Regions from separate parts of the Streptomyces sp. NPDC091682 genome, predicted to be linked through region 2. Evidence: riboswitches for the same ligand, from Rfam matches in the RefSeq annotation. Region 2 holds a riboswitch; each other region holds the start of a gene.

What was found. Region 2 has a riboswitch for cyclic di-AMP ahead of ACIQK6_RS22505 (peptidoglycan DD-metalloendopeptidase family protein). Riboswitches for the same ligand answer to the same signal wherever they lie in the genome.
Positions count from the first base shown of each region.
Region 1: another riboswitch for cyclic di-AMP. It lies ahead of ACIQK6_RS25770 (LysM peptidoglycan-binding domain-containing M23 family metallopeptidase); the one in region 2 lies ahead of ACIQK6_RS22505 (peptidoglycan DD-metalloendopeptidase family protein).
Region 3: another riboswitch for cyclic di-AMP. It lies ahead of ACIQK6_RS35610 (transglycosylase family protein); the one in region 2 lies ahead of ACIQK6_RS22505 (peptidoglycan DD-metalloendopeptidase family protein).

Region 1 covers NZ_JBIVTH010000011.1:269,873-279,753, reverse strand. Annotated here, with positions in the region: gene shc (squalene--hopene cyclase) at 1-444, shown strand, start outside; gene ACIQK6_RS25790 (1-hydroxy-2-methyl-2-butenyl 4-diphosphate reductase) at 444-1,109, shown strand; gene hpnH (adenosyl-hopene transferase HpnH) at 1,115-2,146, shown strand; gene ACIQK6_RS25780 (aspartate aminotransferase family protein) at 2,143-3,561, shown strand; gene ACIQK6_RS25775 (tyrosine-protein phosphatase) at 3,603-4,394, opposite strand; cyclic di-AMP (ydaO/yuaA leader) riboswitch at 4,687-4,883, shown strand; gene ACIQK6_RS25770 (LysM peptidoglycan-binding domain-containing M23 family metallopeptidase) at 4,888-5,853, shown strand; gene ACIQK6_RS25765 (SGNH/GDSL hydrolase family protein) at 6,019-6,804, shown strand; gene ACIQK6_RS25760 (MBL fold metallo-hydrolase) at 6,901-8,094, shown strand; gene ACIQK6_RS25755 (ATP-binding protein) at 8,598-9,881, shown strand, end outside.
Region 2 covers NZ_JBIVTH010000009.1:267,060-276,940, reverse strand. Annotated here, with positions in the region: gene ACIQK6_RS22520 (GNAT family N-acetyltransferase) at 1-2,456, opposite strand, end outside; gene ACIQK6_RS22515 (HPr family phosphocarrier protein) at 2,640-2,921, shown strand; gene ACIQK6_RS22510 (GntR family transcriptional regulator) at 3,288-3,965, opposite strand; gene ACIQK6_RS22505 (peptidoglycan DD-metalloendopeptidase family protein) at 4,152-4,955, opposite strand; cyclic di-AMP (ydaO/yuaA leader) riboswitch at 4,968-5,127, opposite strand; gene ACIQK6_RS22500 (pitrilysin family protein) at 5,344-6,711, opposite strand; gene ACIQK6_RS22495 (pitrilysin family protein) at 6,732-8,093, opposite strand; gene ACIQK6_RS22490 (DNA topoisomerase IV subunit A) at 8,359-9,881, shown strand, end outside.
Region 3 covers NZ_JBIVTH010000023.1:30,824-40,704, reverse strand. Annotated here, with positions in the region: gene eno (phosphopyruvate hydratase) at 1-191, opposite strand, end outside; gene ACIQK6_RS35610 (transglycosylase family protein) at 483-1,226, opposite strand; cyclic di-AMP (ydaO/yuaA leader) riboswitch at 1,229-1,401, opposite strand; gene ACIQK6_RS35605 (transglycosylase family protein) at 1,678-2,712, opposite strand; gene ACIQK6_RS35600 (cytochrome P450) at 2,803-4,116, opposite strand; gene ACIQK6_RS35595 (globin domain-containing protein) at 4,247-5,443, shown strand; gene ACIQK6_RS35590 (nucleoside triphosphate pyrophosphohydrolase) at 5,470-6,501, opposite strand; gene ACIQK6_RS35585 (SurA N-terminal domain-containing protein) at 6,555-7,178, opposite strand; gene ACIQK6_RS35580 (YfhO family protein) at 7,457-9,881, shown strand, end outside; gene ACIQK6_RS35575 (serine/threonine-protein kinase) at 9,876-9,881, opposite strand, start outside.

The DNA.
Region 1 (9,881 bases), on a different contig from region 2:
ACCGGCTCGGTGGTCCCGGCCCTCACCGCCGCCGGGATCTCCCCGGGGCATCCCGCCATCCGGCGGGCCGTGCGCTGGCTGGAAACCGTACAGAACGAGGACGGCGGGTGGGGCGAGGACCAGCGTTCCTACAAGGACCGGTCCTGGGCCGGGAAGGGCGCCTCCACGGCCTCGCAGACCGCCTGGGCGCTGATGGCCCTGCTGTCGGCCGGTGAGCGCGAGGGCAAGGCGGTGGAGCGGGGCATCGCCCACCTGGTGGAGACCCAGCAGGAGGACGGCACCTGGGACGAGCCGTACTTCACCGGTACCGGTTTCCCGTGGGACTTCTCCATCAACTACCACTTGTACCGTCAGGTCTTCCCGCTCACCGCGCTCGGCCGCTACCTGTACGGGGAACCGTTCGCCCCGGCCGGAGCGCACCCGGCAGCGGCCGGGGAGTCGTGATGCCCGCCGCCGGCGGGGACCGGGCCCGCAGGCCCGACCCGCTGCTGGTGGCCTGCGCGCTGCGCATCGAGCAGGCGGCGCTGCGCAGTGCCTGCCGCGGCCCCGCGCGCGGACCGGCCGGCGGGCACGTCCTGCTGCGCACCGGGATGGGCCCGCGCGCGGCCGAGCGGGCCGTCGGCCGGGCACTGGAGCGGCCGGGAATGGACCTCGCCGCCGTCCTCGCGACGGGATTCTGTGCCGGACTGGTCCCCGGCATGCACCCCGGGGACCTGGTCATCGCCGAGGAGACCCGGGACCCGCTGGGGGCCGTCACGTGCACCGGCAGCGCCCTGCTCGCCGAGGCACTGGCCCGGGCCGTCCCGGGCCGGACCGTGCACCGCGGTGCACTGACCGGATCCGACCACGTCGTTCGCGGCCAGGAGCGCGCGCACCTGCGCGCCACCGGCGCCATCGCGGTCGACATGGAGTCCGCGGCCACCCTGTGGACCGCCACCCGGGGCGGCGGTCGTCCGGTTGCGGCCGTCCGGGTGATCGTGGACGCTCCGGAGCACGAGCTCGTCCGCATCGGCACGGTTCGCGGGGGAATATCGGCCTTCCGTGTCCTGCGTGCCGTACTGCCCGCGTTTCATGAATGGCACCGTTCGTTGCTGCTCCCCAGGAGGTGAGCCAGATGGCCATGCCGCTGCGCCAGTCCATCAGGGTCGGGACGTATCTTCTCGAACAGAAGCTCCGCAAGCGCGAGAAGTTCCCGCTGATCGTCGAACTGGAACCGCTCTACGCCTGCAACCTGGCCTGTGAGGGGTGCGGGAAGATCCAGCACCCGGCCGGGGTGCTCAAGCAGCGCATGCCGGTCGCCCAGGCGGTCGGCGCCGTACTGGAGTCCGGTGCGCCCATGGTGTCCATCGCGGGCGGCGAGCCCTTGATGCACCCGCAGATCCACGAGATCGTCCGACAGTTGGTGGCGAGGCGGAAGTACGTGTTCCTCTGCACCAACGCGATGCTGCTGCGCAAGAAGATCGAGAAGTTCACCCCCTCCCCGTATTTCGCTTTCGCCGTGCACATCGACGGCCTGCGCGAGCGCCACGACGAGTCGGTGGCCAAGGAAGGCGTCTTCGACGAGGCGGTCGCCGCCATCAAGGAGGCGAAGAGGCGCGGGTTCCGGGTGACCACCAACTCCACCTTCTTCAACACCGACACCCCGCAGACGATCATCGAGGTGCTCAACTACCTCAATGACGACCTCCAGGTCGACGAAATGATGATCTCGCCGGCCTACGCCTACGAAAAGGCACCCGACCAGGAGCATTTCTTGGGCGTCGAGCAGACCCGAGAACTCTTCAGGAAGGCCTTCGCGGGCGGCAACCGGCGGCGCTGGCGGCTCAACCACTCCCCGCTCTTCCTGGACTTCCTGGAAGGGAAAGCCGATTTCCCCTGCACGGCCTGGGCCATTCCGAATTACTCCCTCTTCGGCTGGCAGCGCCCTTGCTATCTGATGAGCGACGGCTACGTACCGACGTACCGCGAACTCATCAACGACACCGACTGGGACAAGTACGGCCGCGGAAAGGACCCGCGCTGCGCGAACTGCATGGCGCACTGCGGCTACGAGCCGACCGCCGTCCTCGCCACCATGGGCTCCCTCAAGGAGTCCCTGCGCGCGGCCCGCGAAACGATCGCCAGCAACCGGGACACGTCGGCATGAGCGGGCGGCCAGGGGAGGAAGGGGGCGGCCGGGCCCCGGGCTTCGACCTCGGTGCCCTGCTCGCCGAGCGCGGCGCGGAGCGGTACGAGCTGCACGCCCGGCACCTCAACCACCAGCTGCCCCGCATGCTGCGCACCATCGGCTTCGACAAGGTCTACGAGCGGGCCGAGGGCGCCCACTTCTGGGACGCGGAGGGCAACGACTATCTGGACATGCTCGCCGGGTTCGGGGTGATGGGCCTGGGCCGGCACCACCCGGTCGTCCGCCGGGCCCTGCACGACGTCCTGGACGCCCAGCTCGCCGACCTGACCCGGTTCGACTGCCAGCCGCTACCCGGTCTGCTGGCCGAGAAACTGCTCTCGTACAGCCCGCACCTGGACCGGGTCTTCTTCGGCAACAGCGGCACCGAGGCGGTGGAGACGGCCCTGAAGTTCGCCCGGTACGCCACCGGGCGCCCCAGGATCCTCTACTGCGACCACGCCTTCCACGGGCTGACCACGGGCTCCCTCTCGGTGAACGGGGAGGGCGGCTTCCGCGACGGCTTCGCACCGCTGCTCCCCGACACGAGGATCGCGCTCGGGGACCTCGCGGCGCTGGAGCGCGAGCTGAAGCGCGGGGACGTGGCCGCCTTCGTCGTCGAGCCGATCCAGGGCAAGGGGGTCCTGGCCGCCCCGCCGGGGTTCCTGCTCGCCGCGCAGGAGATGCTGCACCGGCGGGGGGCGCTGCTGATCGCGGACGAAGTGCAGACCGGGCTGGGACGTACCGGGGACTTCTACGCGTACCAGCACGAGCCGGGTGTGGAGCCGGACCTGGTGTGCGTGGCGAAGGCGCTGTCGGGCGGATACGTCCCGGTCGGCGCGACCCTGGGCAAGGACTGGATCTTCAAGAAGGTCTACTCGTCCATGGACCGGGTGCTCGTGCACTCCGCGAGCTTCGGTTCCAATGCCCAGGCCATGGCGGCGGGTCTCGCGGTCCTGTCCGTCATGGAGGACGAGGAGGTCGTGGCGAACGCCCGGGCCACGGGCGACCTGCTGCGCGGGCGGCTCGCCGCGCTGGTGGACGAGTACGAGCTGCTGCACGAGGTGCGGGGCCGCGGGCTGATGATCGGCATCGAGTTCGGCCGGCCGTCCTCGCTGGGCCTGCGCAGCCGGTGGACCATGCTGCAGGCGGCCCGCAAGGGGCTCTTCGCGCAGATGGTCGTGGTGCCCCTGCTGCAGAAGCATCGGATCCTCACCCAGGTCTCCGGGGACCACTTGGAGGTGATCAAACTGATCCCGCCGCTGATCGTGGACGAGGCGGACGTGGACCGGTTCGTCGGGGCCTTCCGCGAGGTCATGGACGAGGCGCACGGTGGGTCCGGGCTGATCTGGGACTTCGGCAGGACACTGGTGAAGCAGGCCGTCGCGGCGCGCTGACGGCCCGCCCACCCCGTGGGGGGAAGCCGTTCCCCGCCGCGTCAGACCAGGAGCCGGTCGCGCAGTCGGTCGAGGGTCTCGGGCGTCAGTCCGAGGCCCTCCGCCAGGTAGCGGTCCACCCCGCCCCAGATCTCGTCGATGGTGTCGAAGGCGGCCACCAGGTACTCGGCGCGGGCGTCGAAGAGCGGCGCGAGCAGCTCCATCACCTCGGGGGAGCGGGCGGCCGCCGACTCGTCGGTGCGGCGCACGCGGTAGCGGCGGTGCGGGGCGTTCGACTCCAGGTAGTCCGCCACGATCGCCTCGCGTTCCACGCCCAGCGCGAGCAGGGTGACGGCGATCGACAGGCCGGCCCGGTCCTTGCCGGCCGCGCAGTGCATCAGCGCGGGGACGCTGTCCCCGGCGAGGGCGTGCACGACCCGACCGTGTTCGGCGGTGCGCTGCCGGATGATCTCGCGGTACGAGTTCGACATCCGGGCGGCCGCCTTGCCGTCGCCCAGGATCTCGCGCAGCTGCGCGAGGTCGCCGTCGCGGACCAGCCGCCAGAACTCCCGTCCGTCGGCCGGGTCCGAGAGCGGGATGTTGACGTTCCGGACGCCGGGCAGCTCGACGTCCGGTCCCTCCAGCGCGTGGTCGGCGACGTTGCGGAAGTCGAAGATGGTGTGGAGACCGAGCGAGGCGAGGAACTCTGCATCGCTTTCGGTGGCATGTGCGAGATGTCCGCTTCGGAACAGTCGTCCCGTCCTGACCGTTCGTCCGTCAGAAGTCGGCAATCCGCCCACATCGCGGAAATTGCGCACTCCGGACAGCTCCGGCTCCTGTATCTGCTGGGTCAAAGCAACTCCTCCGCCACGTCCTGGGCCCTCTGTCCGAATTACGCTACTTGGCGCCAACTTGCCATATCCGGAGGCGAGATCGGGCACGTCCCCGTGAGCCAGATCATACGGTGACCGTGAGTGCCTGATCGCTAAGGGCGAATGGCCCCGTCGGGGCGGTCGTTGGCGGTGGGGAATGGACGCAGGGTGACGGTAATTCCGGCGGTCCCTCATGCCTGTTATTCCGTCAGGGAATTCACGGCTTGTTCCCCGCGGCCGCAAGGGATTACCTTCGCGATCGATCCGGGTGGACCGCCAAATCCTGCCGCCTCCCGGAAACCGCATCCGACCTATTCGCGCGGCAGGAGCGGGGGAACCAGGTAAGCCGCCGACCCGGAGATCCATTCGCCGGGACGGCTCGGGGTGAAGACGTGCATGTCTCCTACATGTACGTCCGGACATCTCCAGTCCGAACCCGACAGCTCACCTCGCAGGCGCCGGAGAGGAATTCGTCATGCCTGCAAAGGGTAAGCACCGCCGCCCCAAGTCCCTTTCCCTTTCCCGCGGTTTCGCCGTCGCCGGAACCGGTGGCGCGGCCCTCGCGCTGCCGCTGATCGGTGCTGCCGGCGCCCACGCGGCCGGCGCCCCGGCCACCGCGACCGCGGTGACCCCCGCGGTGGCGCCGCAGGCCCCCGCCGCCCTGCAGGCGGCCCCCGTCGCCGCCGTGCAGGCCGCCCCGACCGTCTACACCGTCGTGCCGGGCGACTACCTCTCCAAGATCGCGGCCGAGCGCCACCTGTCCGGCGGCTGGGAGCAGCTGTACGCCGACAACCGCGAGGCCGTCGGGGGCAACCCGTCGCTGATCCACCCGGGCCTGAAGCTCCACCTCGGCGGTCCCGGCGCGCCGGCGCCCGCCGAGGCCGAGGCCGGCCCGGCCCCCGAAGCCGATGCGGAGCAGGCCGCGCCGGCCGCGCCGAAGCCGGCCCGCAAGCAGGCCGAGCAGGCTGCCCCGGCGCAGCCGGAAGCCGCCGCCGAGCCCCGGGCCGAGGCCCCCGCCGCCGCGCCGCAGTCGACCGCCGGCTTCGTGGCGCCGGTCAGCGGCGGCATCTCCACCCAGTACAAGGTCGCGGGTGCCATGTGGTCCTCCGGCTATCACACCGGCGTCGACTTCATCGCCGCCATGGGCACCACCGTCAAGGCCGTCGGCGCGGGCACCGTGGTCTCCGCCGGTTGGAGCGGCTCGTACGGCAACGAGGTCGTCATCCGGCACGCGGACGGCAAGTACTCCCAGTACGCCCACCTGTCCCAGCTCTCCGTCTCCTCCGGCCAGAGCGTCACCGCGGGGCAGGCCATCGGCCTCTCCGGGTCCACCGGCAACTCGACCGGCCCGCACCTCCACTTCGAGATCCGTACGACCCCGTCCTACGGCTCGGACATGGACCCGATCGCCTACCTCCGCTCCAAGGGCGCGAGCCTCTGACGGCACCCGCCGCAGGAAGGAGCAGACACGCGTGGGGCCGGGACCCGAGGGGGGTCCCGGCCCCATGTGTACTTATTCCTTATCCCCGACGTGGTACAGATCACGGTCCGTCAACCCCTCATTACGTTGGCGTAGGTTGGTTACGGGAGTGAAGGATGGGTTCTCGTGGCAGCGACGACGACGAAACTCAAGACCATCGGCTCGTACGCGGCGATCGGGGACAGCTTCACCGAGGGCGTGGGGGACCCGGGACCCGGGGATTCATTTCTCGGCTGGGCGGACCGGCTCGCCGTGCTCCTGGCCGATCAGCGCGAAGAGCACGACTTCCGGTATGCGAATCTGGCGGTGCGGGGGAAGCTCCTCGACCAGATCGTGGCCGACCAGCTTCCGAGGGCCAAGGCCCTCGCACCGGACCTGGTGACCTTCTGCGCGGGCGGCAACGACATCATCCGGCCCGGCACCGACCCGGACGACGTGGCGGAGCGGTTCGAGGCGGCCGTCGCCGACCTCACCGGGGCCGTGGGCCAGGTCATGATCACCACCGGCTTCGACACCCGGGGCGTACCGGTGCTCAAGCACCTGCGCGGCAAGGTGGCGACGTACAGCGCGCACGTCCGCGCCATCGCCGACCGCTACGACTGCCCGGTGCTCGACCTCTGGTCGCTGAAGTCCGTACAGGACCGGCGGGCCTGGGACACGGACCGCCTGCACCTCTCGCCCGAGGGGCACACGCGGGTCGCGCTGCGCGCCGCGCAGGTGCTCGGGCTGGACGTGCCGGCCGACCCCGACCAGCCGTGGCCCCCGCAGCAGCCGCGCGGCTCGGTGGACGTCACCCGGGACAACATCCAGTGGGCGCGCGAACACCTCGCGCCGTGGATCGGCCGACGGCTGCGCGGGGAGTCCTCCGGGGACCACGTGGAGGCGAAGCGGCCGGACCTGCTGCCGCTGTAGCGGGCGAGGAGCCGGAAGCGGAATCCTTCGGGGCCGGTGTGCGTTGGGATGGTCGTAGAGCACGACCATCCTGACCCCATCCTCCCTGGAGGCGCTTTGACCGGCTCCCGTCCCCTGCGTCCGCGGCTGCGTGCCCTGCGGCCCGAAGCCTTCGGTGCGGACCCGTCCGGTGCCCGGCTGGAGCGGATCCGCCGTTCGCCGAACTTCGCCGACGGCGTCTTCCAGAACCCGGTCGGGGCCCGGAACCGGCCCTCGGGGTCGATGGCGGAGTTCGCGAAGATCTACTTCCATCGGGAGCAGCGGGAGCGGCGCAGCCCCGCCGCACCGATCCCGGTCCACCCGACGACCCTCGCGGACCTGGCGAAGCCGCCCGCGAGCGGCCTGCGGCTGACCTGGATGGGACACTCCAGCGTGCTGGCGGAGATCGACGGGCGCCGGGTGCTGTTCGATCCGGTGTGGGGCGAGAGATGCTCCCCCTTCCCCTTCGCCGGCCCCAAGCGACTGCACCCCGTACCGGTTCCGCTGGCCTCGCTGGGCACGGTCGACGTCGTGGTCATCTCGCACGACCACTACGACCACCTCGACCTGCCGACGATCAAGGCGCTGGCCGGGACGGACACGGTCTTCGCCGTCCCGCTGGGCGTCGGCGCGCACCTGGAACGCTGGGGCGTTCCGGCCGACCGGCTGCGCGAGCTGGACTGGAACGAGAGCACCGAGATCGCCGGCCTCTCGCTCACGGCCACCCCCGCCCGGCACTTCTGCGGCCGCGGCCTGCGCAACCAGCAGCACACCCTGTGGGCGTCCTGGGTCGTCGCGGGCGCCGAGCACCGGATTTACCACAGCGGGGACACCGGATACTTCCCCGGCTTCGAGGAGATCGGTGCCGAGCACGGGCCCTTCGACGCCACCATGATCCAGATCGGCGCCTACTCGGAGTACTGGCCCGACATCCACATGACGCCGGAGGAGGGCATGCGCGCCCACCTCGACCTGCAGGGCGGCGTCCCGCGCGGGACGATGCTGCCGATCCACTGGGGCACCTTCAACCTGGCCCTGCACGCCTGGGCGGAGCCGGGGGAGTGGACGGTCGACGCTGCGGAGGGGGCCGACCAGCTGGTGGCGCTCCCGCGCCCGGGCGAGCCCTTCGAGCCTGCCGGAACGCTGCCCGTGGATCCGTGGTGGCGCCCCATCGCCCGTCCGATCGCCCACCCGTGGCGTCGCCCGAAGCCGGTGGAACCGGAGGCGAGTGGGTCCAGGGCCGGTGATCTGGACCTGGCGGGCGAGCGGTGACGCCGGACGCGGAGCTGCCGCAGTCAGCGCGGTGATGGGGCAGGCTGAGCCCCGAGGAGCGCGAGCGGACCGTCCGTGACATCGACGGGTCCGCTCGCGCGGAGCGGCCGGGGGACGGACGGGGCTCTTCGCGCCCCTTCCGTTGCCGAACGGGTCACTCCGAGTGGTGGCGCAGGCGCAGATCGTGCGGATGTGAGGCTGTCGAGAGCCTCGCAGAGACGGCAGGCCGCGCGGCCGCAACGGGCTGCTCGGCCTGCGTCCTGGGCCTGCGTCCTGGGCCTGCGTCCTGTGCCTTGGACTCTAGCCCGAGCAGTTGCTGACCTGGTCGGCCGGTACGATCGCCGGGTGGTCTCCGCAAGGGGCCGCTGGTCGGCATTCCCGGGTGGGGGAGGAGCGGCATGGGGGATGCGACGCCCGGAGGGGCTGATCCGTCGCGGGCGCTGCTGATGGGCGTGAGCCGGTTCGCCCCGGCTGTTGCTGAGGGCGAGGAACCGCTACCCGGTGTGCACGGGTGGGATGAACTCCCCTTCGTGCCGGACCTGATGTCCAGGTTGGAGCAGGCCTACTCGAAGCTCGCGTACGACGTCACAGCGGTGCGAGAGCCCGACCGCAAGACCGTGCGGCGCAGTTGGACCGACGCGAGCGAAGAGCAGTACCGCATTGTGCACGTGATCTCGCACGGCACGACGATGCCGGCGGGCAGGGGGCGGACCAAGGCGGCCGAGGGCTCGGAGCGGTTGGCCATGGTGCCGTCTTGCGGCGACACCGGGGTGGGCACTGATGTGAGTCTCTGGGTCCAAGAGGCCAACGGTCTGCCGCACCCGATGCTGTTCCTGGTCGACCTGTGCCGTGCCGGACGTACGGCCCGGATCGCGCAGTTGGCTCAGATCCCCGACGATCAGCTGCACGCCTGGGTGATCGCGGCCACGAGTCCGGACCGTGCGGCCTACGACGGTGCGTTCAGCACCGCTGTGGCCGAAGTTCTGGAAGAGATCGCCGCTAACGGCCTCGATACGTCACCTCTGCTGCGTTACGTCCGGTGGGACCGGGTGACGTCGGCGATCCAGCTCCGGCTGAGCGAGATCAACAGTAGACAGAAGGTCCACTCCACCAAGGTCGACACCTCGCAGCCGCTCGAGTTGCCGTTCTTCGCCAACCCGAACTGGGTCAGCGACCCCCGGTTGGAACGGCTCCAGGCGGTCGAGCCCCCTGTGCGGGCGTTCGTCGCCGACCTGGGCGCTGAGCACTTCATGGATCGGGTCGGTGATCACTTTGTGGGTCGCACCCGGCAGCTTGCCGAACTCGCCCCTTGGGTGGACGACCCCGCCTGCGGTGGGCTGCGTGTCGTCACCGGCGCACCCGGGTCCGGCAAGTCGGCCCTGCTGGGGTCGCTGGTCTGCGCCGGGCACGAGGAGATCGTCCGGGCTGCACCCGACATCCGCAAGCACCTGGCCGCGCAGCAGCCCGACGGTGTTCCCTCACCGAACCCGATGCTGGCGGCGATCCACGCGCGCAACCGCGACCTCGAAGCCGTAGTCACTTCCTTGGCCCTGCAGTGGCGGCTTGCCGGCCGCGACACCGGGAGCGCCGAGCCGTGGACCGTACCCGATCTGATCGAGGCGCTGGCTCTGCTCCCGGCCGTGCCGCCGCTGATCTTCGATGCCCTGGATGAGGCCGACGACCCCGTCGACCTGATGCAGCGGCTGCTGCTGCCGCTGGTGGAGGGCGTACGCCCGGATGGCCAGCCCATCGTCCGGCTCCTCGTCGGCACGCGGCGCGGCACGCGC
Region 2 (9,881 bases):
AAGGAGAGGACGGCGCCCGCGGCGGGGTCGATGACGGAGCGGACGACGGTGTCCACCCCGCGCGCCACCATGGCCTGCACCACGGGCTGGAGCTCGGCCGGCTTGCCCAGCGCGTCGGTGAGCTCCTCGTACGAGCGCCTCAGCTCGGCCTCGTTCGTGAGGTCGAGGCGTACGCCGCCCAGGTCCGCGCGGTGCCGCAGGTGCGGCGCGGTGGTCTTGAGCGCCACCGGGTAGCCCAGCACCGCGGCGGCGCGGACCGCCGCGTCGGCGCTCGGCGCGGGCAGGGTGGGCAGGACGCGGATCCCGTAGCCGGCGAGCAGCTGGCGGGCGTCCCGGTCGGTCAGGGTCAGCACGGCGCCGGGGTCGACGTCCGTCAGCAGCCCGGCCAGCCGGTCCGCGGTCCCGGCCTCGTCGATGTCCTCGTACTCGGGGACCCGCCCGTCGTCGTCGGCGGCGGCCCGGCGCCACTGCCCGTACCGGACGGCCTCGGCGACGGCCTTGACCGCCCGCTCGGCGGCGGGGTAGCTGGGGATGCTGTCGCCGGCGGCGGACAGCGGACCGGCCGGTGCGGGGGGCGCGGGGTCCGCCACGGGGCCCCAGTTCCGGGGCGGGGCGGAATGCGGGGCGCCGCGCACGGCGGACAGGGCTTCGACGAGCTCGGCGAGCTCGACGTGGACCACCGCGACCGGCTTGCCCGGGTACTCGGCCACGGCTTCGCGCAGGGCACCGGCCAGGTCGTCCGCCGGAGCGTCCTCGCTCACCCACGGGATGGCCGTGACCACCACCGCGTCGCAGTCCTCGGAGCGCAGCGCGTCGGTCAGGGCGGCGCGGAAGTCCGCCGGCGCGGCCGCCGTCGTCAGGTCCAGCGGCGGCAGCGGCCGCAGGCCCTGGGTGAGGCAGGCGTCGTAGGTGAGGATCCCGAGGGATTCGGAGTTGCCGAGGATCGCGATCCGGGGACCGGCTGGCAGCGGCTGCGCCGCGAGCAGGAGGCCTACGTCCACCAGCTCGGTGACCGTGTCGACGCGGATGACGCCGGCCTGGCGCAGCAGCGCGGAGACGGTGGCCTCCGGGAGTCGGGTGTCGGGGACGACGTGCCCGGCCGGGCTGTGCCGGCCGCCCTTGGCGACGACCACCGGCTTGACGGCCGCGGTCCGGCGGGCGAGCCGGGTGAACTTGCGCGGGTTGCCGAGGGTTTCGAGGTAGAGCAGGGCGACGTCGGTTGCCCCGTCGTCGTACCAGTACTGGAGGATGTCGTTCCCGGACACGTCGGCGCGGTTGCCCGCGGAGACGAAGGAGGAGAGGCCCTCGCCGCGCCGGAGCAGGGCCGAGAGCAGGGCGATCCCGATCGCCCCGGACTGCGTGAACAGGCCGATCCGGCCGCGCGTCGGCATCGGCGCGGGGGTCAGGGAGGCGTTGAGTTCCACCTCCGGCGCGGTGTTGATCACGCCGTAGGCGTTCGGTCCGATCAGCCGCATCCCGTACGAGCGCACCTGCCGCACCAGTTCGCGCTGGCGGGCGAGTCCGGCCGGGCCGCTCTCCCCGTACCCGGCGGACAGGACGACGAGCCCCTGCACCCCGTGCTCGCCGCAGGCGGCCACCGCTTCGGGTACCCGGTCGGCCGGGACCGCGATCACCGCGAGGTCGACCGGGGCGGCGATGGCTTCGATGGTCCGGTAGGCCCGCACGCCGTCGAGCAGGTCGCGGGTGACGGCCTCGTTGACGGCGTACAGGTGGCCGTGGAAGCCGCTGTCGCGCAGGTTGCGCAGTGCGGCCGCGCCCACTCCTGCACCGGAGCGGCTGACTCCGACGACGGCCACCGAGCCGGGGGCGAGCAGCCGCTGGACCGAGTGTGCCTCGGCGCGCTGTTCGCGGGCGCGCTGCACGGCGAGGGACTCGGCGGTGGGTTCGAGGTCGAGGGTGAGGTGGACGGAGCCGTCCTCGAAGCTGCGCTTCTGCTGGTAACCGGCGTCCGTGAAGACTTTGATCATCTTGGTGTTGGCGGGCAGCACCTCGGCGGCGAACCGCCGGATGCCGCGCTCGCGGGCCACCGCGCCGATGTGTTCGAGGAGGGTGGAGGCGACCCCGCGGCCCTGGTGGGCGTCCTGGACGAGGAAGGCGACCTCGGCCTCGTCGGCGGGTCCGGAGGCGGGCCGGCCGTCGGCGCCGATGCGGTCGTAGCGGACGGTGCCGATGAACTCCCCGCCGATGGTGGCGGCGAGCCCGACCCGGTCCACGTAGTCGTGGTGCGTGAAGCGGTGCACGTCACGGTCGGAGAGCCGGGGGTAGGGAGCGAAGAACCGGTAGTACTTCGACTCGTCCGAGACCTGCTCGTAGAAGCTGACGAGCCGGCCCGCGTCCTCGGTGGTGATGGGCCGGATCCGGGCGGTGCCGCCGTCGCGCAGGACGACATCGGCTTCCCAGTGGGCCGGGTACGAGGGGTCCGACTCGATGGTCATGGGCCTACCTTACGGCCGGATCGGGCCGTCGAACCCTCGCGCGGCGCCGAGGCATGACGGGACGAACCAGGGCAAGCTGGGGAAGGCCGAACGGCGGAAAATTCAGGCCGGAGGTAGGCCCGAGCATTCCGGGTGCCATGAGAGACTGGTCTAGACAACCGTAAGAACCTGAAGGGCATCACCATGGCAGAGCGCCGCGTCAACGTTGGTTGGGCCGAGGGCCTGCACGCTCGTCCCGCCTCGATCTTCGTCCGTGCGACGACCGCTTCCGGCGTCCCGGTGACCATCGCGAAGTCCGGCGGCGACCCCGTCAACGCCGCCTCCATGCTGGCGGTCCTGGGCCTCGGCGCCCAGGGTGGCGAGGAGATCGTCCTCGCCTCCGAGGCCGAGGGTGCGGACGCCGCGCTCGACCGCCTCGCGAAGCTGGTCGCCGAGGGTCTCGAGGAGCTCCCCGAGACCGTCTGACCCTTCGGGTTCCACTTCACGCGCGAAGCCGCGGCCCCCGATCCGGGGGGCCGCGGCTTCGTCGTTCGCCAGAGCCCGGACCGAGGAGCCGAGCCGGACCCCGCCCCGGGGACGGTCGCGCGCTCGGGGCGACCCGGGAGCCGGGCTCCGGGCCCGCCCCATGCGCTCACCCCGCGGGACCGCGGGACCGCGCACCACGAAGAAATCCCGCTCGGCGAAAAAGGCCCGCCGAAATCCAGCCCGGCGCACGCCGAATTAAGCTCGGCCAGAATTCCGCACGGGGAATTGTTTCAACCCAACAACCCAACACAGACCGGCCACCGTACGGCGAATTCGAGCGATCCCACCCTTTGTATACGGCTCCTGTTAATGTCGGCCGCTCGACATGTTTACGGCAGGTTGCGAAGTGCTCACCGCCGGGCGGCGCCGCAGCCGGTGCGCCCCCGCCGCACGGTCGGCGTGGACCGCGGTCAGCGCCCGCGCCCGTTCGGCGTCGCCGCGCGCCACCGCGTCCACGATCGCCCCGTGCTCCGCCCAGGACTCCACGGGCCGGGCCGGCGCCTCCACCACGTACATCCACGCGATCTTGTGCCGCATCTGCGTGAGCAGCGCGATCAGCCCGGGGCTGCCGGAGGACTGTGCGAGCGTCTCGTGGAACCAGCCGCCCAGGGACCGCAGGTCCTCGCCCTGGCCCCGCCTGGCCCGCTCCTGCCCCAGCCTGACCAGCCCGCGCAGCACCTTGAGGTGCGCGTCGGTGCGCCGGCGGGCGGCCCTCGCGGCGGCGAGCGGCTCCAGGAGCATCCGCAGCTCCAACAGGTCCGCGGCCTCCTGCTCGGTCGGCTCCGCCACACAGGCCCCCGCGTGCCGCCGCGTGGTCACGAACCCCTCGGACTCCAGGGTCCGCAGGGCCTCGCGCACCGGGACGCGCGAGACCCCGTACCGGCGGGCCAGCACCTCCTCGGTCAGCCGGCCGCCCGGCTCGAACACCCCGGAGACGATGTCGTCGCGGATTGCCGTGCATACCGCGTGCGCAGGAATACGCAAGACCGAACCTCCGCCTATTTCCGACTGCCACCCTCATTGCACGCACATGCGCGTGCTGCGACTCTATTGCAACACACGATAATTTCCGAGAGCGGCCGGAAATACGAAACATTTGCACAAAGACGCAACACACAAAGACCCCGGCTCGGGGAGCCGGGGTCTTCGGTGAAGCGGTGCGAGGCGGTGTCAGAGGCTGACGCCGTGCGAGCGCAGGTACGAAATCGGGTCGATGTCCGAGCCGTACTGCGAACCCGTGCGGGCCTCGAAGTGCAGGTGCGGGCCGCTGGAGTTGCCGGTGGAGCCCGACAGGCCGATCTGCTGGCCCGGGGTGACCTGCTGGCCGACGGAGACATTCAGCGAGGTCATGTGCCCGTACTGGGTGTAGGTGCCGTCGTTGTGCTTGATGACGACGTTGTTGCCGTACGCGCCGCCCCAGCCGGCCTCGACGACGGTACCGAGGCCCACCGCGTGGACCGAGGTGCCGGAGGCGGCGTGGAAGTCGATGCCGGTGTGGGAGCCGGAGGACCACATGCCGCCGCCCGCGTGGTACTGCGTGCTGACGTACGAGCCGTCCACCGGGGCGACGAAGGTGTTGAGGCGCTTGCGCTCCTCCTCGCGGGCGGCGCGCTCGGCGGCCTCGCGCTCGACCTTCGCCTTGGCCTCGGCGAGGCGCTTGGCCTCCGCGGCCCGCTGCTTCGCGTCGGCCTCGGCCTGCGCCTTGACGGCGTCCTGCTCGGCGACGCGGTGCTGGGACTCGGCCTGGTCGGCTATGTCGCCCGCGAGGTCCTCGGCGACGACCACGGCACCCAGGCCGTTGTCCTGGCCGATGGTGCTGCTGTGGTTGTCCGCGGCGAAGGCCGGGCCGGCGAGGGAGCCGACGACGCCCGTGGTGGCGATCGCGGCGATACCGGCGTAACCGGCGGTCTTCTTGCTCAGGCGGCTGGAGCCACGGTGCTTACCGGTACCAGCGGGACGACTGCCAAGCGCCATGAAGGGGTTGATCCTTTCCTTCCTTCTCGCCTACCGGGTTAGCTGACGGGTTCGGAGCAGGAAGGTCTCCTACGGACCTCCTCTTGCGAGGGGGTCCGATTCACCCCAGGGACTCATGTGGGTCCCCGGCTCCCCAGGCTCGCGCCTGACGGGGACTCGGCGATCGCTGTCCGGTGCCGCGGGTGCGGCGAGTACAACTGACGGGCAGCACGGCCGACGCTAGGCGGATCATCAGTCAATCGCCAAACAGACACGGCTTTTTGTTGCGTACGCCACACCGCATACAAGCAACCTCGCCATTAAACGGACAAAAGGGGTTCCGGAGACAAGTCGCCAGAACCCCTTGCTGAAACCTTCAGCCGACCCTCAATGAGCCGTCATCCGCCGGTCAGTTGGAGACGACCGTGACCTCTCCGATCCCCAGGGCCCGCACGGGCTCCTCGATCAGCGCCGCGTCGCCCACCAGGACGGTGACCAACCGGTCCGCGGGGAAGGCCTGGACGACCGCCGTGGTCGCCTCCACCGTGCCCGTCGCGGCGAGCTGGGCGTACAACTGCGCCTGGTAGTCGTCCGGCAGTTCTTGCTCGACCTGATCGGCGAGGGTGCCTGCGACCGAGGCCGCCGTCTCGAACTTCAGCGGGGCCACGCCCACCAGGTTCTGCACGGCGACATCGCGTTCGGCGTCGGTCAGACCGCCCTCCGCGAGGGTGCGCAGCACCTTCCAGAGGTCCTCCAGCGCCGGTCCCGTGTTCGGGGTGTCCACCGAGCCGCTGATGGCGAGCATCGAGGCGCCCTTGCCGTCCGCGGTGGAGCGCAGCACCTGGCCGAAGGCGCGCACGCCGTAGGTGTACCCCTTCTCCTCGCGCAGCACCTTGTCCAGGCGCGAGGTGAGGGTGCCGCCCAGGCAGTACGTGCCCAGCGCCTGGGCCGCCCACACCCGGTCGTGGCGGTCCGCCCCGATCCGCCCGATCAGCAGCTGCGTCTGGACCGCGCCGGGCCGGTCGACGATGACCACGCGGCCGGTGTCGTCGGCGGTCACCGGCGGCACCGGGAGGGCGGCGGCCGTGTTGCCCGTCCAGGTGCCCAGGGTGTCCGCCAGCACGGCGTCCAGGTCGATGCCGGTCAGGTCGCCGACGACCACCGCGGTGGCGGTGGCGGGGCGCACGTGGGCCTCGTAGAAGGCGCGCACGGCGGCGGAGTCGATCCGGGCGACCGTCTCCTCGGTGCCCTGGCGCGGCCGGGACATCCGCAGGGTGGCCGGGAAGAGCTCCTTGGAGAGCTGCTGGGCGGCGCGGCGCTGCGGGTTGGCCAGCTCGTGCGGGATCTCGTCGAGCCGGTTGCGCACCAGCCGGTCGACCTCGGCGTCGGCGAAGGCGGGGGCGCGCAGCGCCTCGGCGAGCAGGCCCAGTGCCTTGGGCAGCCGGGAGGCCGGGACCTCCAGCGAGACCCGCAGGCCGGGGTGGTCGGCGTGCGCGTCCAGGGTGGCGCCGCAGCGCTCCAGCTCGGCCGCGAACTCCTCGGCGGAGTGCTTGTCGGTGCCCTCGGAGAAGGCCCGCGCCATGATGGTCGCCACGCCGTCCAGGCCCTCGGGCTCGGCGTCGAGCGGGGCGGCGAGGTTGACCTCGACCGCGACGACCTGCTGGCCCGGCCGGTGGCAGCGCAGCAGGGTCAGCCCGTTGGACAGCTGTCCGCGGTCGGGGGCCGGAAAGGCCCACGGCTGCGGTTCGCCGGCCCGCGGGCGCGGGTGGAAGGTCATCGTGACGGCTGCCGTGTCGCTCACTGCTCCGCCCCTTCGTTCTCGTCGGAGTCGTCGGACTCGTCGTGCTGGTCGGACTCGTCGGCCGCGAGCGGCTCGTAGACGAGCACCGCGCGGTTGTCCGGGCGCAGTCGGGCCGCGGCCACGGCCTGTACCTCCTCGGCGGTGACGTCGAGGACGCGCTGGACGGCGGTCAGCGCCAGCTGCGGGTCGCCGAACAGCACCGCGAAGCGGCACAGTTCGTCGGCGCGGCCGGCCACCGTGCTCAGCCGGTCCAGCCACTCGCGCTCCAGCTGTGCCTGGGCGCGCTCCATCTCCTCGGCCGTCGGGCCCTCGGCGGCGAACCGCGCGAGCTCCTCGTCCACGGCCGCCTCGATGGCGGGGATCTCGACCCCGCTGGAGGTCTTGACGTCCAGCCAGCCCAGCGAGGGGGCCCCGGCCAGGCGCAGCATGCCGAAGCCGGCCGCGACGGCGCTCTGGTCGCGGCGCACCAGCCGGTTGTGCAGCAGCGAGGACTCGCCGCCGCCCAGGATGGTCAGCGCCACGTCCGCGGCGTCGCACTCGCGGGTGCCGTCGTGCGGCAGCCGGTAGGCGGCCATCAGCGCACGCGCCGGGACCTCCTCGACGATCTCCTCGCGCAGCTGCTCCCCGATGACGTCGGGCAGCGATCCGTCGCGGGGCGGCTGCTTGCCGTCGTGCGCGGGGATGGTGCCGAAGTACTTCTCGACCCAGGCGAGCGTCTGCTCGGGGTCGATGTCCCCGACGACCGAGAGCACCGCGTTGTTCGGCGCGTAGTACGTGCGGAAGAAGGTGCGCGCGTCCTCCAGGGAGGCGGCGTCCAGGTCGGCCATGGAGCCGATCGGGGTGTGGTGGTACGGGTGGCCCTCGGGGTACGCCAGGGCGGTGAGCTTCTCGAAGGCCGTGCCGTAGGGAACGTTGTCGTACCGCTGACGGCGCTCGTTCTTGACGACGTCGCGCTGGTTCTCCATGGACTCGTCGTCCAGGGCGGCCAGCAGCGACCCCATCCGGTCCGCCTCCAGCCAGAGCGCGAGCTCCAGCTGGTGGGTCGGCATCGTCTCGAAGTAGTTGGTGCGCTCGAAGCTGGTGGTGCCGTTGAGGGAACCGCCGGCGCCCTGGACCAGTTCGAAGTGCCCGTTGCCGGGTACGCTCGCCGATCCCTGGAACATCAGGTGCTCGAAGAGGTGAGCCAGGCCGGTGCGTCCCTTGACTTCGTGGCGCGAGCCGACGTCGTACCAGAGGCAGACCGCGGCGACCGGGGTCAGGTGGTCCTCGGACAGCACCACGCGCAGGCCGTTGGCCAGCCGGTGCTCGGTCGCTGTCAGGCCGCCGGAGCCGGCCTGGGCTGTGGCCGTGTGACCCATGGGCATGTGGTCCCTTCGATCGCGATGCAGAGATTTCTTATCGACCTGCCACTGTATGCAAGCGCGCCGACCGCCGGATAAGTTCCCGGGTCACTCCCCCGCACTCCGTCCGGGGGACCCCCGGGGTCGGAGTCGGCGTTGTCGGTGCGTCGGGCCACAATGGTCCGCGTCGTACCCTCGCCGGACACCACAAGACCGCCAGACCCAGCCAGACCCCCCGCCCGACACCCAGCACACCCCATTTTGGTTAAGGAGCCGCGCAGCGATGGCCCGCCGCAGCACGAAGACCCCGCCGCCGGAGGATTTCGAGGAGAAGATCCTCGACATCGACGTCGTCGACGAAATGCAGGGCTCCTTCCTCGAGTACGCGTACTCGGTGATCTACTCCCGTGCCCTGCCCGACGCCCGGGACGGCATGAAGCCGGTGCACCGGCGCATCGTCTACCAGATGAACGAGATGGGCCTGCGCCCCGACCGCGGCTACGTGAAGTGCGCCCGTGTCGTCGGCGAGGTCATGGGCAAGCTCCACCCGCACGGTGACGCGTCGATCTACGACGCCCTCGTGCGCATGGCCCAGCCCTTCTCCATGCGGCTGCCGCTGGTCGACGGCCACGGCAACTTCGGCTCGCTCGGCAACGACGACCCGCCGGCCGCGATGCGTTACACCGAGTGCAAGATGGCCGACGCCACCTCGCTGATGACGGAGTCGATCGACGAGGACACCGTCGACTTCACCGCCAACTACGACGGCCAGGAGCGGGAGCCGGTCGCCCTGCCCGCCGCGTACCCGAACCTGCTGGTCAACGGCGCGTCCGGGATCGCGGTCGGCATGGCCACCAACATGCCCCCGCACAACCTCGGCGAGGTCATCGCGGCCGCCCGCCACCTGATCCGGTACCCGCAGGCGGACCTCGAGGCGCTGATGCGCTTCGTACCGGGTCCCGATCTGCCCACCGGCGGCCGGATCGTCGGGCTCTCGGGCATCAAGGACGCCTACGAGAAGGGCCGCGGCACCTTCAAGATCCGTGCGACGGTGGCTGTGGAGGACGTGACGGCGCGCCGCAAGGGCCTGGTCGTCACCGAACTGCCCTTCACGGTCGGCCCCGAGAAGGTCATCGCGAAGATCAAGGACCTGGTCGGCTCGAAGAAGCTCCAGGGCATCGCCGACGTCAAGGACCTCACCGACCGCTCGCACGGCCTGCGCCTGGTCATCGAGATCAAGAACGGCTTCCACCCGGAGGCCGTGCTGGAGCAGCTTTACAAGCTGACGCCGATGGAGGAGTCCTTCGGCATCAACAACGTGGCGCTGGTGGACGGGCAGCCCCTGACGCTGGGCCTCAAGGAGCTGCTGGAGGTCTACCTCGACCACCGCTTCGAGGTCGTCCGGCGGCGCAGCGAGTTCCGCCGCACCAAGCGCCGGGACCGGCTGCACCTGGTCGAGGGCCTGCTGGTGGCGCTCCTCGACATCGACGAGGTCATCCGGCTCATCCGGGACAGCGACAACTCCGCGCAGGCCAAGTCCCGGCTGATGGAGCGGTTCTCGCTGAGCGAGATCCAGACCCAGTACATCCTGGACACGCCGCTGCGCCGACTCACCCGGTTCGACCGGATCGAGCTGGAGTCCGAGCGCGACCGGCTGACGGGCGAGATCGACGAGCTGACCGGGATCCTGGAGTCGGACAGCGAGCTGCGCAAGCTGGTCTCCGCGGAACTGGCCGCGGTCGCGAAGAAGTTCGGCACCGAGCGCCGTACGGTGCTGCTGGAGTCCGCGGGCACCGCGGTGGCGGC
Region 3 (9,881 bases), on a different contig from region 2:
ACACCCTTGCCGAAGTAACGGTCGGGGTCACCGTCACGCAGCTCGATGGCCTCGAATGCACCGGTGGAGGCGCCGGACGGAACTGCAGCACGGCCGGTGCTGCCATCGTCGAGGCCCACCTCGACCTCGACCGTGGGGTTGCCTCGGGAGTCCAGGATTTCCCGGGCTACGACGACGTCGATGGACGGCACGAGCATCTCCTTCTGGGATGTGACGCTGAGTGTGCGGTGGCGTGTCAGGCCGTGGGATGGCCTTGCCGCCTAGAGCCTAACCGGCTCCGGGCACTGGGCCGCCCGACCGCCCGGACCCTGGGACGAAAAAGCGCTCGAATACCCCTCTTCCGGGACATACATCGCTTGATCATCGACGTTCGGGGGCCGCACGCAGCACCGCCCGGCGCGTGGGGCGCGCGCCGGGCGGTGGAAATCCTGCACGGGGTCAGCTGACGCCGCGTACACGTTCCTGCGGCTCTACCGCAGTGTTCAGCTGAGCTTCAGCTTCTGTCCCGGGAAGATCAGGTCGGCGTCCGAGACGATGTCCTTGTTCAGCTCGAAGAGCTGCTGCCAGCCGCCCTTGACGCCGTTGGCCTCGGCGATGGTGCCCAGGGTGTCGCCCGACTTGACCTCGTACGAGCCGTTGCCGGTCTTCGGCGCGGCCGGAGCCTCGGTGCGCTCGGAGCGGGTGGTCGGAGCCTCGGCGCGCTTGGTCTCCTGCTTCGGCGCGGCCTTGGTCTCGACCTTCTTCGTCTCGACCTTCTTCGTCTCGGCCTTCGGCTGCGGCTTGGACTGCGGCTTAGACTGGGGCTTCGACGACGCCGGGGTCTCGGAGCCGCCACCGCTGTAGGCGGAGTTCGACAGGCCCTTGCCGCAGGACGGCCAGGCGCCCTTGCCCTGGCTCTTGAGGACCTTCTCGGCGATGGCTATCTGCTGCGACTTGGAGGCCTGGTTGGCCTGCGCGGCGTACGACTTGCCACCGAACCCGGCCCACGTGGAGGGCGAGAACTGCAGACCGCCGTAGTAGCCGTTGCCCGTGTTGATGGCCCAGTTGCCACCCGACTCGCACTGCGCGACCTTGTCCCACTCGGACGTGGTGGCGGCGCTGGCGGTGCCCGCGGCCATCAGGGGGGCGGCCACGGCCACACCGGCGACACCGGCGAGCGTGACGATCCGAACAGACCGCTCGATTGCAGTACCGCGACGGTGCTTGCCCTTGCCGGAAAGCAGCATGGAGTTCTCCTCACCGACGCCTACGAGGTGAGCTGTCGGGTTCGGGCGAGTGAGTTGCCCGGCCGTGCGACCTAGCGCACGTCTTAACCCCAAGCCGGTTGCGTGACCGTCTCTCAACGGCCGCTCCCGGCACCTACCTTGGTTCCCCCGCTCCTGCCTTCGGCGCTTGACGCGACGACTGTTCCCCCCGTCCGCCGGCAGGATTCGGCGATGCGGTCGAAGGAGCTCGCGGTGGCGAGCGATTCAGAAGGTAGACAGGTCTCTCCCCGATGTTCAACGACGAACATCGGGGAGAAACGGCCCCTACTTGCGCCCCCTGCAGGGGTGTTTGCGCAGGTGAGGGCGGGGTTTGCGGAAGCCCCGAGGCGGGACACGCCAGTTGACCGGAAGAGACACATGTCTCACTTATAGAAATCCGACATTCGACTCTTTCCGGATAACTGAACTGTCCTTATTGCGGGGTTAGATCCAGGTTCTGGCCGGGCTTGATGAGGTCGGCGTCCCCGCCGATGACTTGCTCATTGGCCTGGTAGAGACCGTTCCAGCCCCCCTTTACGCCCTTGGCAACCGCGATGGTCGCCAGGCTGTCGCCCGCCTGGACCGTGTAAGTGGGGTCCGATGCGGCACCGGACGGGGCCGTCGACTCGCCCTCGGGCGCACCGCGGTGCTTGCCGCTGCCCTCGACAGGAGTGGCGCCGGTGGTCTGCGGGACCTCCGGGTTCGCGGGGGCCGTCGAGTCGACCGGGGGCAGTCCCGGCGTGACGGGCGGGGTGGTGGGCGCGGTCGGGTCCACCGGCTGCGTCGGCGCCGTCGGGTCGACGGGGGCCGGCGTGCCGGTCGGGCCGCCCGGCTGGACCGGAGCGGTCGGGTCGACCGGAGGCGTCGTCGGGACGTCCGGCGCGGGCATGACGGGCAGCCCGACGGACGGGGCGTCGGGAATCAGGAACGGGGTGCTGGACGGGCTCGCAGCCGGGGCCGGGGTCGGCGACCCGTAGTCCGTGGACGGCTTGCCGCCCCCGGTGGACGGAACGGCGTCGTCCGGGCGGGACGGCGCGGGGGCGATCGGGCTCTGGCTGCCGGGCAGACCGGGGTCCACCTTGGCGGCGGGGCTCTCCTTGACCAGGCCGGCCGAGGCCGCACACAGCGGCCAGGCCTGCGGCCCCGTCGAGCCGAGCACCCGCTCGGCCACGGCTATCTGCTGGGAACGGCTCGCCAGGTCGGGGCGCTCGGCGAAGTCGAGCCCGCCGGCGCTCTGCCACTCTTCCTGGGTGAACTGGAGTCCGCCGTAGGCGCCGCTACCGAAGTTCGCGCTCCACGAGCCGCCGCTCTCGCACTCGGCGACCTTGTCCCACGTGGACGTGTCGGCGGCAGTGGCGCTGGTGGCGGCCAACAGCGGCATGGCCAGCGCGGAGCCAGTGACTCCGGCTGTGACGACCAGCGCGGGGACCTGGCGGGGGCGTCTGTGACGGCCGTTCCCGGAGAGCATGAGGGATCACCTTTCGCATATAACAGCGGGGTAACGGCAGAACCTAGCGGCCTTCGAACGATTGTCACAAGTCAAGGCCGAACCTGACTTTTAATCAGCTTTCGCGCAACTGTTTTGAGCCGTGAATCGAACGGGAAGAGTGCGCAGTCCTCGCATGATCAACCCTCCGCGCCAGCGCAGGTCTTGGGGTGGAACGGCAAGTTCCAGATCAGGTAGACGCGTCAGCAAAGTCGCGAGTGCGGTCTGCCCTTCGAGTCGGGCGAGCGGGGCACCCAGGCAGTAGTGGATGCCGTGGCCGTACCCGAGGTGCTGATTGTCGGTCCGGGAGAGGTCGAGGGTGTCCGGGTCCGCGAAGCGCTCGGGGTCCCGGTCGGCCGCGGCGAGGACGACGAGAACCGGATCGCCCGCCGCGACGTCCTCGCCTCCGAGAGTCAGTGGTTCGGTGGCGAACCGCCAGGTCGCCAGCTCCACGGGGCCGTCGTAGCGGAGCAGCTCCTCGATGCCGGTCTCCAGCAGGCCGCGGTCGCCGGCGGCGAGGGAGTCTTGGAGGCGGGTGCGCTGGTCCGGATTCATGAAGAGGGAGTGGACCCCGTTGCCGATGAGGTTCACGGTGGTCTCGAAACCGGCGAAGAGCAGGATGAAGGCCATGGCGGTGGCCTCGCCCTCCGTCAGGTGGTCGCCGTGATCGCTCGCCCGAATCAGGTCGGAAATGAGGTCATCGCCCAGATCATCCCTTTTGCGATGAATGAGTTCACCGAGGTAGGTCCGCATCTGCTTGACCGACCGGGCCACCCCACCACGTGGACCGCCGCCGTGGCGGATCATCATGCCGGCCCAGTCGCGGAAGTCGTCCTGGTCCTCGCGCGGTACCCCGAGCATCTCGCAGATGGCGTAGATCGGGAGCGGGAAGGCGAACTCGTGAATGAGATCGGCCTCGCCCCTCCCCGCGAACTGGTCGATCAGGTGGTCGGTGAGCGCCTGCACCCGCGGGGCGAACTCGGCGACCCTGCGGGGGGTGAAGGCCTTCGACACCAGTCGCCGCAGCCGGGTGTGGTCGGGCGGGTCGATGTTGAGCAGGTGCGTCATCAGCTCCGCCTTACGCTCCCCCGGGATCCCGGTCTTGCCCTTGGCGTGCGCGGGCTCGGCGTGGTGCGCCGGATTCTTGCTGAGCCGCTGGTCGGCGAGGGCCTGGCGGGCATCGGCGTACCGGGTGACGAGCCACGCCTCGACCCCACTGGGCAGCTTGGTGCGGTGCACCGGGGAGTGCTCGCGCAGCCAGGCGTACGCCGGGTAGGGGTCGGTCGCGAACTCCCAGTCGAAGAGGGTGGGGCCCTCGGCGGAAGGAGTGTCGGCGGGAGTGTCCGCGGGGGTTTCGGCGGGGGTTCCGGAGGTCTGCTCGTGCACCTGATGACCGTATCCCGGCGCCGAGACCCCATCCGATATAGCCGGTTAGTCGCGGCTGTCCGTAGATCGGCCATCCCTTGACGTCAACTTCTCCGACATTCCTACTTTCGGTTTTGTGGATGTCAGGATCTTGAAAAGCAGTTTCGCGGTGGTGGAGAGACGGGCCGAGCACGCCGTCAAGTTCTTCTACTCCCACCTCTTCTGGCACAACCCCGCGATCCGCGCCCTCTTCCCGGACCCCCTCCACGACATGGAACGCCAGCGGGACCGGCTCTTCGCCGCGCTCACCCACGTGATCGCCCACATGGACGACGAGACCCTCGGCCCCTACCTGCGCGACCTGGGACGCGACCACCGCAAGTTCCTGGTCCGCCCCGAGCACTACGCGGCCGTCGGCGCCAGCCTGCTCGCCGCACTCGCGGAGACCTCCGGCGCGGCCTGGACCCCACCGGTCGAGAAGGCCTGGGCCGAGGCCTACCAGGTGATGGCCGACGCGATGACGGCCGGCGCCGAAGCGAGCGAGGACCCACCGTGGTGGGACGCCGAGGTCGTGCGCCACCTCCAGTACGGACCGGACATAGGCGTCCTGACGCTACGGCCGCACGCCCCCTTCCCCTATCTCCCCGGCCAGTACACGAGCGTGAGCAGCGGTCGGTTCCCGACGACCTGGCGCACCTACTCCATCGGCAACGCCCCCCGCCCCGACGGCACCCTCGACCTGCACGTCAGCCGGGTCGAACAGGGGCGCCTGAGCACCGCCCTGGTCCGCGAGACCCGGCCGGGCGACCTGCTGCGACTCAGCGCCGCCGGCGGGCAGCTGACCTTCCGCCGCGCGGACCGCCCGGTCAGCCTGATCGCCGCCGGCACCGGCTGGGCACCCATCCGGGCCCTGCTGGAGGACCTCGCGGAGCGTCCCTGCGATCAGGACGTACGGCTCTTCGTGGTGGCCCGGGACGGCGCGCACCTCTACGACCGCCCGCTCATCGACGCGTTCGCCGCCAGCTGCGCCTGGCTCGCCGTCACCTACATCACGCCCGCCCCGGGGCGCCACCGCAACCAGGCCACCGACCGGCTGGCGACCGCCCTGGGCAACCGGGGGCTGTGGCCGGACCAGGACGTCTACCTGAGCGGTCCGCCGCAGTTCATCGACGAGACCGCCCACCTCCTCCAGGAGCTGGGCGCCCGCCCCGGCCGCCTCTTCCACGACGCCGTACCGGCCCGGGGCCCCGCGTACGGGGAGCGCCCGCTGGGATTCGGCGAGTGGTTCCTCGACCCCCGGGCGCCCCACTGGCACGACCCGTCGGCCCGCGCGCCGAAGGCGTACTGAAGGAAGGCCCCCTCGAGGAAGGTCCCCTACTCGCCCGGCTCCGCCACGCCCTCGGCCGCCCGGATCGCGTCCCGGTAGGCGCGGGCCGCCGCGCGCAGCGCGGTCTCGGGGTCGGTCCCCGCCGCCTCGGCACGGGCCGCGAGCTCGAGCAGTTCGTACCCGATGCCCTCGCCGCGGGGCAGTTCCACGGCCACGCCGCCCGTCCGGGCCCGGCCCGCGAGCTTGGCGGCGAGCGCCAAGCCGGGCTGGCCCACCGGGATCCCGTCGGTGACCGACTCCCGCCGCTTCTCCACCGCCTTGGTGCGCTGCCAGTGCGCGTTGACGTCCTCCGGGGTCTCGGCCTCCGCGTCGCCGAAGACGTGCGGATGCCGGTGGATCAGCTTGGTGACCAGCGCCCCGGCCACGTCGTCGATGGAGAAGGCCTCGGTAGCGTCCTCGCCGTCCTCGCCGTCCCCGCCGGCCTCCTCGGCGATCCGGGCGTGGAAGACCACCTGGAGCAGCACGTCGCCGAGCTCCTCGCGCAGCTCCTCCCGGTCCCCGTCCTCGATGGCCTCGACCAGCTCGTACGCCTCTTCGATCGCGTACTTGGCCAGGCCCCGGTGGGTCTGCCGGGAGGTCCACGGGCACTCGCGCCGGACCCGGTCCATCACCTGGACCAGGTCGAGCAGGCGCGCGCCCGGCAGGTCGTAGGAGCCCGGAAGGAGTTCCAGGTCGGGCATCGAGACCCGGCCCGAGCCGGCCAGCCGGGCCAGCCCGTCGGTGAGCCGCTGGTCGCCCTCGCCGCCCGGGAGCACCACGACCGTACGGCCGCCCGCGCAGGCCTCGACCAGCGCGTGCGCGTCCGGGCTCTCGAACGCGACCTCGATGCCCGCCTCCCGCAGGTACGGCAGCTGCGGGTGGTCGGGGTCGGCGCACAGCACCCGGTCCGCTGCGTGCAGGGTCTGCCACGCCGGCCAGGACAGTACGCCGGGGGCGACCCGGTGGCTGGTGGTCAGCAGGACGATGCGGCCCGTGGGCTCGGCGGCGGCGGTGGCGGTGGGTTCGGAGTGGTCGGTCACCCTCCGAACCTACCTCCGGCGCGCCGGCCCGCGGCCCGCGGGACCCCGGAGCCTCAGGCTCCGGCGGGCGCCGCCTCGGGCCGCGTCCGCTGGGTGATCCAGGGCGTCTCCCCGGTGCCGAGCTTGATCTCCTTGGCGTCCCAGGCGCCGTAGCGCGGGTTCACCTCGATGTGCAGTGCCTCGACGGCGGCGCGGGCGGGCTGCTCCAGCTTCCCGGCTCCGTACTTGGCGGTGAGCGCGGTGAGGAGCACCCGGTCCCGGAGGAAGCGGTCGACCTGGCCGGGGGCCATGGCCCCCTTCTGCAGGAGCAGTGCCTCGAACTGCTCGTTGCCGCCGTTCTCGTCGACGTACGCCTTGCGTTCGTCCTCGATGTCCTTCTGGGTGGCCGTGAGCCCGGCGGTATCGGCCATCTTGTCGATGATCCGGCTCTGGAGGAGCGCGTCGAGCTTCTGCCGCTCCAGGTGGGGGGTGCTCGCGATGAGCTCGGCAGCGGCCTGCCCGGACCGGTTCTGCGCCGCACGGACGTCGTTGACCTGGGCCTGGAGCGCGGAGGTGGTGATCCGTTCGCCGCCCACGACGGCCGCGGTGCCGGCTCGCGGCTCGCCCGAGCAGGCGGACAGCAGGGGCGCCGCCACGAGCAGGGCGGCGGAGACGGAGAGCGCTGTGCGACGGTGCAAAGGAGCCTCCAGGGCCGGAAGATTGTGCGTCAGTGCACAAAGGGCCGTGCGGTGATCGATGTTATGAGGTCACGGTGATCCGGACCACCGGTTCGACCAACGATTCACGCGCGGACCGAACACGCACCGTTCATAGGCGAGCCGGCGGGCACGGGCGGGTCCGGCACGCCACCCGTCACCCGTTCTGGGGACCCCGAGCCCCTCGCGCCGCCGGGATCGGCCACCGGCAACCCTGAGGCCACCCTTCGGTCACCCGGCCCTGCCAAGGTCGGCCCACCATGTCGACAACGCACCGCTCGCCGCACCCCTCGCCGCGTCCCGCACCGCGTCCCGCACCGTCTCCCGCACCGCGCCGCTCACCGCACGGCTCACCGCGCCGCCGGAGCCTGCTCGGCTCGGCGTTCGCCGCCCTGCTCACGGCGGTGGCGGTGTGCGCCGGGGACGCCGCCACCCGGGTGTTCCCCTACGGGCCGCGCCACCGCAGCATCAACGACCTCGGCAACCAGTTCGTCCCCTTCCACGCGCAGCTGTGGGACCTGCTGCACGGCCGCGCGGAGGGCGGACTGCTGTTCAACTGGCGCTCCGGCTACGGCATGAGTTTCCTGCCGGACCTGGGCACCTACCTGACCAGCCCCTTCGCCGTCCTCGTCGGTCTCTTCCCGCGCGCGGACATCGACCTCGCCGTGTACGTCGTGACCGTGCTCAAGACGGCGGCCGCGGCGGCCGCGATGGCCTGGCTGCTGCGCACGCAGCGCCGCGGGCCCTGGTGGGCGGCCGGCCTGCTCGGGGCCTCGTATGCGCTGTGCGGCTGGTCGGTGATCGAAGCCTCGTACAACCCGATGTGGCTGGACGGGCTGCTCGCCTTCCCCCTGCTGTGCCTGACCGGCGAATGGGCCCTGCGCGGGCGCCGGGTCCTGCTGGCGCCGCTGGTCGTCGCGGTCTGCTGGACGGCGAACTTCTACACCGCCTACATGGCGACGCTGGGTGCGGCGCTGGTGCTGCTGGTACGGGTGGCGCTCACCCGGGAGGGCACCTCGAGCCGGCTGTCGGTGATCGCGCGGGGCGCCGGGACGACCCTGCTCGGGATCGCGCTCGCGGCGCCCGTCCTCCTGCCCCTCTTCCTCAGCTCCGGACGGGCCTATCCGGGATGGGTCAAGGAGTTCCGGCCGGTGACCTGGGCGGACCTGTTCGCACGGCTGCTGCCCGGGACGTACTCCTTCTCCTCCCCCGCCGTCTTCGTGGGCACCGGAACCCTGCTGCTGGTGGCCGCGCTGCCCTTCCACCGGGCGGTCCCGGCGCGCACCCGGCTGTGGTGGGCGGGGCTGACCGTGGCCGTGGCGCTCTCCCTCCAGTGGGCGCCGACCCATCTGGCCTGGCACCTGTTCGCCACCCCGAACGGAAGCCCGTACCGGCAGACCTTCGTGCTGGCCGGGATCGCCGTGATCGCCGCCTGGACCGGGCTGGCCGCGGGCCCGCCGCGGCCGCCGGCGCTGGCCGCGGGAGCGGGCGTCCTTTCGGTCGCCGCGCTGTGGGCGCAGAGCAGCCCGCTGGTGACGGCGGCGGGCTACGCGCTCTTCGCCGGCGGGCTGGCCCTGGCGGGGGCGGCCTGGTGGTCGCTGCGCCACCGCCGTCCCGCGTGGCCGGCGGCCACACTGCTCGCGCTGGTCCTCCTGGCCCAGGCCGCCGCGACCACCGCCTACGGACACAAGGGCAAGCTGGGCGGGCTCGACGACTACCCGTCCTGGGGGCCGGCGCACACCGCGCGCGCCGAGGCCCTGGCGGCGGCCGACGGCTGGCCCGCGTACCGCACCGACCCGAGCCGGCCCGCCCTGACGGGCAACGACCCGCTGCTGCTCGGCGGCGAGGGCGGCGCCTACTACAGCAGCCACACCCCGGACGTGTTCACCCGCACGATGGTCGCCCTCGGGGCGGGCTGGACCTCGCGCGGACGCAACGTCCAGAGCATCGACAACCCGGTCACGGACGCCGTCTTCGCGGTCGGCGCACGCCTGCAGCCCGACGGCACGGTCCGCCGCGCCCAGGTGCCCCCGCTGGTGACGACCCGCCCGCCCGGCGCCCCCCTGTCCTACGCCGAGGACTCCCCCTTCGCCAACCAGGAAGCACTGCTGGGCGCTCGGGTGTACGAGGACCCGCTCACACCCGGCACCTGCCGCGCGGGCACGGAGGCCTACCTGTGGGCCCCCGAGTACAACGCGACGGCCCGCCTCGCGGACGGCCCCGCCTTCCGCCTGAACGGCAACGCCCCCCGCAACCGGGCCGCCCTCCAGCCGATGGGCCCCTCCCGCGGGGAGTCCTCGGCCCTGGTCTTCGACGCGGCCCCGCCCCCGCGGTGGACCCTGTCCTGCCTGGACCGGACGCGGCTCGACGCCGCGGTCGCCGGCCTGCGGGCAACGGCCGCGACCTCGGTCCGGGTCGACTCCTCCGGGGTCCGCGCCACCCTCCCGCCGGGCACGACCGGCACGGCGGTCCTCTCGGTCCCCGCGATCGCCGGCTGGACCTGCAACGGCCGCCCGGCCGCCGGTCACCTGGGCCTGGTGGCGGTCCCGCTCACCCCCGGCACCACCCGGGTGAGCTGTGAGTTCCGCCCGCCGGGTCTGGTTCCGGGGCTGGCCGTCCTGGCGGGCGCGTCGGGGATCCTGCTGCTCGCGGCCCTGCGGGGACGCACCCGGCGCTCGGTCAGCG